DNA from 4 places in the Staphylococcus saccharolyticus genome. Region 3 is predicted to be linked to each of the others. Evidence: riboswitches for the same ligand, from Rfam matches in the RefSeq annotation. Region 3 holds a riboswitch; each other region holds the start of a gene.
The links. A riboswitch is a leader RNA that binds a small molecule or an ion and turns the genes downstream of it on or off. The one in region 3 is predicted to bind thiamine pyrophosphate.
Positions count from the first base shown of each region.

Region 1 (2,207 bases), 420 kb from region 3:
TGCTGGTAATAAGAGACGTTACCAATGTCTTCGATATAAGAATCCTCCATACGCCATGCAGATTGATGATGACCACACCCGTAAAGTAAAACACCTATGTTCATTTGACATTTGTTTTTCATATGAGCACCTCATTTATTAATTTCTTTTAAAAATGCGTAAACTAAAATTATACAATTAATTCATCGTTAAGCCACCATCAACAGTAATATTTTGACCTGTTACACCGCGGGCTTCATCTGATGCAAGATATACAACCATATTCGCAACATCTTGAGGTGTTGTAACCTTTTAAGAGGAGTTGTTTGAGCGATTAATTCAAATACTTCAGGAGTAGTAACAGCACTAGCATCCGTAGTCTTTAATAGACTACCTGAAACAACATTTGCTGTAATTCCGAATTGACTAAGTTCGGCTGCAATATTACGAGTGAAACCGATAAGTCCTGCTTTTGCAGTTGTATACCATGATAAGGAACGACAGGGTTTTGATACAGATTAGTTCCAATACTTATGATACAACCACTTTGTTGTGCAATGAATTGAGAAATAACACTTTGTGTAACATTGAATGCACCTTTTAAAGTACCATTAAGTTGTTGCTCATAATCTTCCCAAGTTAAATCCTTAAATGCTTTCTGTTGTGTTGGATCAAATTTAAAATTAACTAATGCATTATTAATGACAATATCAATTTGACCAAAATGCTCTGTGGCTTGTTGTATCATTTGATCTACTTCAGTACGATTTGTAACATCAGCTTGAATAGCAATGACTTTATTTTCATCATAATTTGCGATTAAACGTTCTGCTTTGTCTTTATTTTGTTTGTAATTGACTACGACATTGTAATTTTTTCCAGTAAAGTTGTCGCGATTTGAGCTCCAAGATCACGACTACTTCCTGTAATAATTGCAGTTTTTATCATTTTTATAAGCGCCCAAGTTAAACTTTAATTAAGAAAAAATGCACAACACTCTAGAGAAAAGTTGTGCATCTTAGTAATTAATATATGAAGACAGATTAATAGTAAGATTATATTTCACACTTTCCTCCGCTAGTGTTAACTAGTTCAGGTTCAAAGGGTTTGGATAAATCTATCTCAGTTCTTAAACACCCCTAGTGCTATATATTATAAACATATGTGTTTTGAAAAATAATGTCAATACGATTAAGAAGCTCTATACATTTTTCAATAGTAAAAGAAACATCCTGTAAAAATTTTCCGAGGAAAATTGAAGTTGCTCGATTTTCCGTGGAATTATTTTTATTATCTATTATCAACTTCACGATAAATTTTAATAATACGTGCAATTTTTTCAATAATAGGATTTAGAGAATCTAAATCTTTATGAATATCGTATTCATTAATATTCACGCGAACTACAGGACAAGCATTAAAGTTATTTATCCAATTTTCATAACGTTTAAATAGCTTTTTCCAATATCCAGGATTAGTATTAATCTCCATATCACGACCGCGTTGTTTGATACGATCAATCACCTCATCATAATCACACTCTAGATAAATAAGCACATCTGGTTTGGGGAAATATGGTGTCATTACCATGGCATCGAATAATTCTGCGTATGTATGATAATCTTCTTTACTCATGGTACCTTGTTCTTCATGCATTTTCGCGAAAATATCAACATCTTCATAAATTGAGCGATCTTGTACAAAACCGCCACCATATTCAAACATGCGCTTTTGTTCTTTAAAGCGTTTGGCAAGAAAATAGATTTGAAGATGGAAACTCCAACGTTCAAAATCGTGATAAAATTTATCTAAATAAGGGTTATGATCCACGTTTTCAAATGAAGTTTTAAAATTTAATTTATCAGCCAGTGCTTGTGTTAGCGTCGATTTACCTATGCCCACTGTACCAGCGATTGTAATGATTGCATTTTGGGGGATGCTATAATTATTCATCTTTAACGAGCTCCAATCATTGGTTTTACTATATTTAAAATATCTTGATAATCGTCTTCATTTTCAACAAAATCTACGTTTGTCGTATCAATAAGTACGATATTTGCACCTTCATTTTTTAACGATTCATAGTACGCTTGATAATCTTTTTTTAAAGTTAATAAGTAATCATCTTCGATGTGCGATTCAAAACTACGATTACGTTTAGCAATTCTTGATTTTAATACCTCTAAATCGGCATCTAAAAAGATAATTATGTTAGGCATTTCTAAGTC
Region 1 is NZ_UHDZ01000001.1:2,109,225-2,111,431, reverse strand. It holds partial or broken gene DYE57_RS10365 (LLM class flavin-dependent oxidoreductase) at 1-122, opposite strand, end outside; partial or broken gene DYE57_RS10360 (SDR family oxidoreductase) at 178-802, opposite strand; TPP riboswitch at 1,032-1,130, opposite strand; gene DYE57_RS10355 (deoxynucleoside kinase) at 1,270-1,932, opposite strand; gene DYE57_RS10350 (deoxynucleoside kinase) at 1,935-2,207, opposite strand, start outside.
Region 1: linked by a shared signal. The riboswitch ahead of DYE57_RS10360 (SDR family oxidoreductase) and the one ahead of DYE57_RS08285 (ECF transporter S component) in region 3 are both predicted to bind thiamine pyrophosphate.

Region 2 (2,207 bases), 1.5 Mb from region 3:
GAAACCCCTAATGCTAAAAAATGGGCGACAGAACAACTAGAAGGCATGGGTTCTATGTCTAGAGCAGAGAAATTTATGATTGGTATCTTCATTGTTGCATTGGCACTGTGGGTGTTTGGTAGTTTCTTAAATATTGATGCAACACTTACTGCTTTCATCGCCTTATCATTATTATTACTTACAGGTGTATTAAGTTGGAAAGATATTTTAAATGAAACAGGCGCATGGAATACCCTTGTATGGTTCTCAGTACTTGTATTAATGGCTGATCAATTAAACAAGTTAGGATTTATTCCATGGTTAAGTAAGATAATTGCGCAAAGTTTAGGTGGCTTCAGTTGGCCAATCGTCTTAGTATTACTCATCCTATTCTACTTCTACTCACATTATTTATTTGCAAGTGCAACAGCACATATAAGCGCAATGTACGCCGCTTTACTTGGTGTGGCAGTTACAGCAGGAGCACCACCAGTGTTCAGTGCATTAATGCTAGGATTCTTTGGAAACTTACTTGCATCAACAACACACTATAGTAGTGGTCCAGCACCTATACTTTATACAGCTGGTTATGTCACTCAGAAACGTTGGTGGCTCATGAACATCGTTCTTGGTTTCATATACTTCATCATTTGGATTGGTATTGGTTCATTATGGATGAAACTCATTGGCATGATGTAAATGAAGTTAGCTTGGTTTAATGCTAATAGAGTATATGATAGGCTGGCGTTGAAAAACGTTATCTTATTTTTTTACAATATTCTTCTTTACTATGTGTTTTATTTTTTATTAAATACATCTGTGTTATTCTGTAATTAGAATAGAATGTATCATTAGGGGTGCAATTAAATTTGCTGAGAGAAAGGCTACTTTCAACCCTCGAACCTGTTGGTTAAAACCAGCGTAGGAAAGTGAACGATAATTGCTAATTTCTTTGATAATTCACTTTTTTGCGCAAAAAATGAGTTACTGGAGGATTTTTTTATGGACAAATTAACTGTAGGTTTAGAATGGTTTTTAAATCCTGACCATATGCCGTAATCATAGGTCTCGAAAAAGGATGGTTTAAAGAAGAATCATTAGAAATTGAAATGATTGAACCGAAAGAACACTTTGATGCACTAGACGAAATCGAAAATGGCACAATGGACATTGCGATTACCGAACCTATTCATTTAGTTCAGATAGAGCAAATAACCAAAATGTGATTGGTTTTGCCAGATATCTCCACACGAATGGTGGCATTATGTATAACAAAGATAAAGACATCACACGACCTAAAGATTTAATTGGCAAACGGCTTCAATACCCTGGCGCGCCTGGTCCAGATGGTACTGCCATTGCAAAAACAATGATTGAAGCTGACGGCGGCACTTTTAAGAAAGGTTATCTTACACCAGTCAATAACAGCTTTTACCATACCGATGCACTTTTAAATGATAAAGCTGATGCAGCAACACTTGTTTTTGAAAACTTTGAAATTCTCGAAGCAAAAAGTCAAGGACTCAACGTAGATTATTTTTCATTAAAAAACTATAATGTTCCAGATTTCTGTCAGCTTATTTTTATTACAACACCTGAGAAGCTAGCTACTTATGAAAGCAAACTCAAAAGATTGATTAAAGTTACTCAAAAAGCTACTCATTACATCAATCATCATTTAGAAGATGCGATTGATATCTATTCTATGTTTACTCAAACAGATGTTACAAACCAATTAAATAAAGACACAATCAAAGCAACAGCTCAATGTTTTACAAACGATTTATCTATGAGTTCTGATTACTACAATGATTTACAATTATGGCTTAAAGAGGTTAATGAAATCAAAGTCCCTATCACTCCTAGTTTATATTTTACTAATCAATTATTGTTTAGTAGATATATGAAATTATCAAACACACCTTCACTATATTTAAATGATGTACACCCCAAAAATCGGACTCACGATCATCTAACTTAATGGCGTGCACGTCAAAACATGTGAAGGTGTGTTTGATTTATTATTTAAAAATTGGATTTTTCTTAATATTAATATATTGAGAAATGCTATATAAAATAATACCTATCCATATGAAAATAAAAGTAATGAATTGATCAACGTTAAATTGCTCTTTAAAGACAAAAATACCTAATACAAACATAATTGTTGGACCTACATATTGAATGAATCCAGTGAGTGATAACGGAATTCGCTTTGCACCTGCTGA
Region 2 is NZ_UHDZ01000001.1:208,493-210,699, reverse strand. It holds gene DYE57_RS00840 (anion permease) at 1-678, shown strand, start outside; TPP riboswitch at 823-924, shown strand; partial or broken gene DYE57_RS00835 (ABC transporter substrate-binding protein) at 982-1,888, shown strand; gene rarD (EamA family transporter RarD) at 2,001-2,207, opposite strand, start outside.
Region 2: linked by a shared signal. The riboswitch ahead of DYE57_RS00835 (ABC transporter substrate-binding protein) and the one ahead of DYE57_RS08285 (ECF transporter S component) in region 3 are both predicted to bind thiamine pyrophosphate.

Region 3 (2,207 bases):
CCTGTTTAAGGGGGGAGGAAATATTATGGGAAAAGAAGAATATAAAAAGAAATCAGCTGAACAAGCTAAAGAAGTTGAAGAAAAATTAAAAGAACAAAATGAAGAAAAAACTGACGATATCGAACAAACTAAAAAAGATATTCAGGATACTTTAGATTAGTAGTTTAAAGACATTTTTCCATGCAAAAACAATTAAATATTTATAGATGCTAAGTAAAACCTCAGAGTTAACTCTGAGGTTTTACTAATACATAAATCTACAGATTATATATTTTCGCTTAAATTTATAGCAATCATCCTTAGAATACTATATTGGCAGTGAATCAAAACTATTTTTCTAATTTTAACGATTTTACCTTTGGTATTTCTGGTAAGAAATCATATTTAATATAAACAGCCAAATACGCATTTTTATCGTTAACATTCACTATATATTAGCCTAAATCACCACTTCCTTGATTGTCTGCTTGCAATTTGATTAAAACCGACTCTTCATTTAATAAAAAGTTATATGTTTTTTTATCTGTCGTAATTCTATGAAGTTGATACGTGTCATTATTTTTAATGTAAGTATTAATTTGTTTCTGACTTGAATAACCTGCCCATCAATCAAAGAAGAAAAAATTTATCACTGCGTAACATTTCAATAATAAAATTACAGCACCGCAAATACGGACAATCTTTATCATAAGACGTTCTCCTTATTTAAAAAAGCACCCCATAAATAAATTATTTTCTAGTTCTCCTAAAAAACATTCAAAAAATTGTAATAAATTCTGGTGATTTTTCAATATTTTAATTTATGAAAGATAAACCATTACTTTTTGAATACACTCGAATAGCTACTCAATTATTGTAAAACTATCTATTAATATACTTTAATTTGTTTTAATCAGCCTTGACATTGTTTAATAAAAATCATACATTTAAATTAATTAAATAATCGAACGCACTAGGGGTGTATGTTTACTGAGATGAGGTTTACCTCAAACCCTTTGAACCTGATCTAGCTAGATACTAGCGTAGGAAAGTGTAGTTAATTATATAATCTAATTGAATGAAACAAATTAGATTTATCTTCTGACGCACAGCTTTCCTAGGAAGGGTTGTGCGTTTTTTAGGAGGATTGTTATGTCAAAAGGTTTAAAACTATCAGAAATACTCGTAACAGTGTTAATTTCTGTAGTATTTGCAATCATTTATAACCTATGGTGGTTTATTTACAATGTAGTACAGGTTGCAGGTATTCACCTAGAGCAATTGACTTACGGTGTATGGTTTATGGCTGCAATTGTTTGTTACTTAATCATACCTAAACCAGGGATTGCTCTTTTAGCAGAAATCGCTGCCGGTGCGGGGGAAACTATAGTCATGGGAAAATTTGATATTCCAACAATTATTTATGCTGTATTACAAGGTTTAGCATGTGAAATTGTGTTCGCTATTTTTAAATATAAATCACGTTCTGCAGCTGTAGCGATGCTTGCTGGATTAGCAACTGCATTAGTGTCGTTCCCAGTAGATTATTTTTATGGCTACCTTAATGAAGTTGCGGGATGGAACTTATTACTATTTATCATTTTCCGTTCAATTAGTGGTATAGTTTTAGCTGGTTTAGTTTCTTATTGTATTGTTAAAGCACTAGATAAAACTGGGGTTACTAAATTCTTTAGACCTGCTTCACAACAAGATTACGATAACCTATAAGGGGATTTTTTAATTGTTAAAAGTTAAAAATTTGCGTTTGAAATATCCAAATGGGGATAGAAAAATTTTTGATAATTTAAATATAGAAATCAATGATAAAGAAAAAGTGCTTTTACTTGGTCCCTCTGGATCAGGTAAAAGCACGTTACTTAATGTATTAAGTGGCATCGTACCAAATTTAATAGAACTTCCAATGAAATATGATGACTTAGAAATAGATCATCAAAGTGGAGTTATTTTCCAAGACTCTGACACTCAATTTTGTATGCCCAAAGTTTATGAGGAATTAGCATTTGTCCTTGAGAATAGACAACTACCACGCAGCGAAATGGACGCTGAAATCAAAGCTGCATTAGAATCTGTTAATTTACACGTAACTGATCAAACATATGTGAATCAATTAAGTGGTGGGATGAAGCAGAAATTAGCTATCGTAGAAACAATACTTCAAAAATCTAAAACGTTATTTTTAGATGAACCAACCGCTATGTTAGACGTAA
Region 3 is NZ_UHDZ01000001.1:1,689,036-1,691,242, forward strand. It holds gene graF (glycopeptide resistance-associated protein GraF) at 26-160, shown strand; TPP riboswitch at 945-1,046, shown strand; gene DYE57_RS08285 (ECF transporter S component) at 1,132-1,707, shown strand; gene DYE57_RS08290 (ABC transporter ATP-binding protein) at 1,721-2,207, shown strand, end outside.

Region 4 (2,207 bases), 1.2 Mb from region 3:
GTTGCAGTTTACCACTTTCTAATAAAATGACTTCACCTTTAACGCCAATTACTTGCCTTTGAAGTTGATAATCATGACCATGCGCCACCAGCTACAATCACTTTATGAGCTTCTATTGGAGATGATTCACTTGTTAAAATCGTATAATAGCCGTTATTTCTTTTAATTGAATAAACCTCAGTAGAATAATAACGCGTACTATGTCTTTACTTAATTGATTCTAACAAGGCATTAGTATAATTATGGGCATTAATTTGACCATCGTGAGGAATATGAATTGCTGCATATGATGGTTCTACTGCACCTTGAGTTAAGTGAATTAACGCTTCATTATTAAGTTGTTTAACACTAGAATCTTTGCCAGTTAAAAAGTGATATTGATGTTCAAGGGACGCCACATCACTTTCTTGATTCGCTATTTTAATCAATCCGGAATTATGAAATTGTATATCTATACTTGTTTCATTTAGTAATGATTCGCTAAGTTGTGGAAACATTGACCGAGATTCAATGGCTAATTGAAATAAGTCACTATCATGTGTGAATTCATTTTGAGCACCAAGCATACCGCCTACTTTATATGAAGCATGTTTGCCTGGAACATCTCTATCTATTAACACAACACAACATCTAATTGTGTTTCGCTAAGTTGTCTAGCAATCGACATGCCTATGACACCAGAACCAATGATTAATACATCATGCATGTTGAGACCACTCCTTTCTTAAGTGTTGAATCTCTTCTAACGTTGCAGTTATAAAATATGAGATTGCACATATTCCTGAAAAGTCTTTTGGAATTTGTTTGATTGTATTGTTATTTATACCGCCAATGGCATAAGTAGTGATAGGAATATGTAAGACATCTTGAATCTCTTTGGTCGTCCGTGGTGGCGTATCTGGATGTGACATAGTAGGGAAAAGATGACCGAAAAAGACATAGTCTAGCCTTTTTTTCTACATAAGTTAACCGTTGCGACATCGTGCGTCGACATGCTAACAATGATATTTGGATGTGATGCTTTATAAGAAAATGTCGTTGTATCGTTATTTTTAAAATGGATACGAGAAAGATTTAGTTCTTCTAAAAGTGTAATATCACTGTGAATAATGATTTTATCTTTCTCAAAACCGTGTTGAGTCAACTGAATGATTTTGTCTTTTAATTCGTCATAATTCATTGACATACGAAATAAAAGACCGTCAATCTTTTTTCAATGGTCATAAAATGCTGTAAATCTTCGTCAGTAATTTGTTTATCGTAAGTGATTGCGATAAATATATGTATCACCCCAAATTTAAAAATAAAAACGCTATCTCCCTGAAGAAGGGAAATAGCGTGTCGTTTATGTTAGACTTCATGAATTTAACGGTGCCACTTCCCTACGCCAGTATGAACTGGATCAGGTTATAGGAATTATAAAGTCATTTCTTTATTCTCAGCCTTAAACAAAGGCACTTCCAGTGGTTTAATATGAAATTATTAATCAAAATGTGAAAACGTTTTATTTAACATCATTTTACTATCTTTAATCATATACATCAAATTTCCTTTAACAATAAGTTCAACAAGAGATGACAAAATATTATTATCTTTTTTGTATAAATGTGCATTTATAACTCCTATAATGTATATTTAACTATTATAAATATATTTTAACACGCTCATTTTTATTCGAGAAAAAGTTGCGCGAGACTTATATTTAAGGCTATATTGAAATTGATAGAAAAGTGTAATTTGACCACAAAAATATACGTAAATTATACATTTTTAAAAATTTTACAAAAACTATTGTAACCGTTTTCACTACGTGCTATATTAATAAAAAATTGTAGCGCTACAACTTAATACAGTTGTTTTAAAAAGTGAAGGTTGAACAGTCATCAAAGGGGATTTCTGAAACATAACGACATCATAATTAGAAACAACACAATTCAAATGGAAGTAGGAAACAATATGAAAGAAAAACGCAGTAATGTACGTTGGTATTTTGCAATAGGATTTTTCCTCATTGGTGTTATCGCATATATGGATAGATCAAATATTTCATATATCGCAGTACCGATGATGAAAGATTTGGGATTAACAAAGACACAATTTGGTTTATTAGCTTTATTCTTCTCACTGGGTTATGCATTGATGCAAGTACCATCTGGAATGTTAGCAGAGAAATTTGGACCTCGTAAGATGATTACTATCGCCTTAGT
Region 4 is NZ_UHDZ01000001.1:467,630-469,836, forward strand. It holds partial or broken gene DYE57_RS02065 (NAD(P)/FAD-dependent oxidoreductase) at 1-706, opposite strand, end outside; partial or broken gene DYE57_RS02070 (thiamine phosphate synthase) at 699-1,287, opposite strand; TPP riboswitch at 1,363-1,472, opposite strand; partial or broken gene DYE57_RS02075 (pyruvate MFS transporter) at 1,957-2,207, shown strand, end outside.
Region 4: linked by a shared signal. The riboswitch ahead of DYE57_RS02070 (thiamine phosphate synthase) and the one ahead of DYE57_RS08285 (ECF transporter S component) in region 3 are both predicted to bind thiamine pyrophosphate.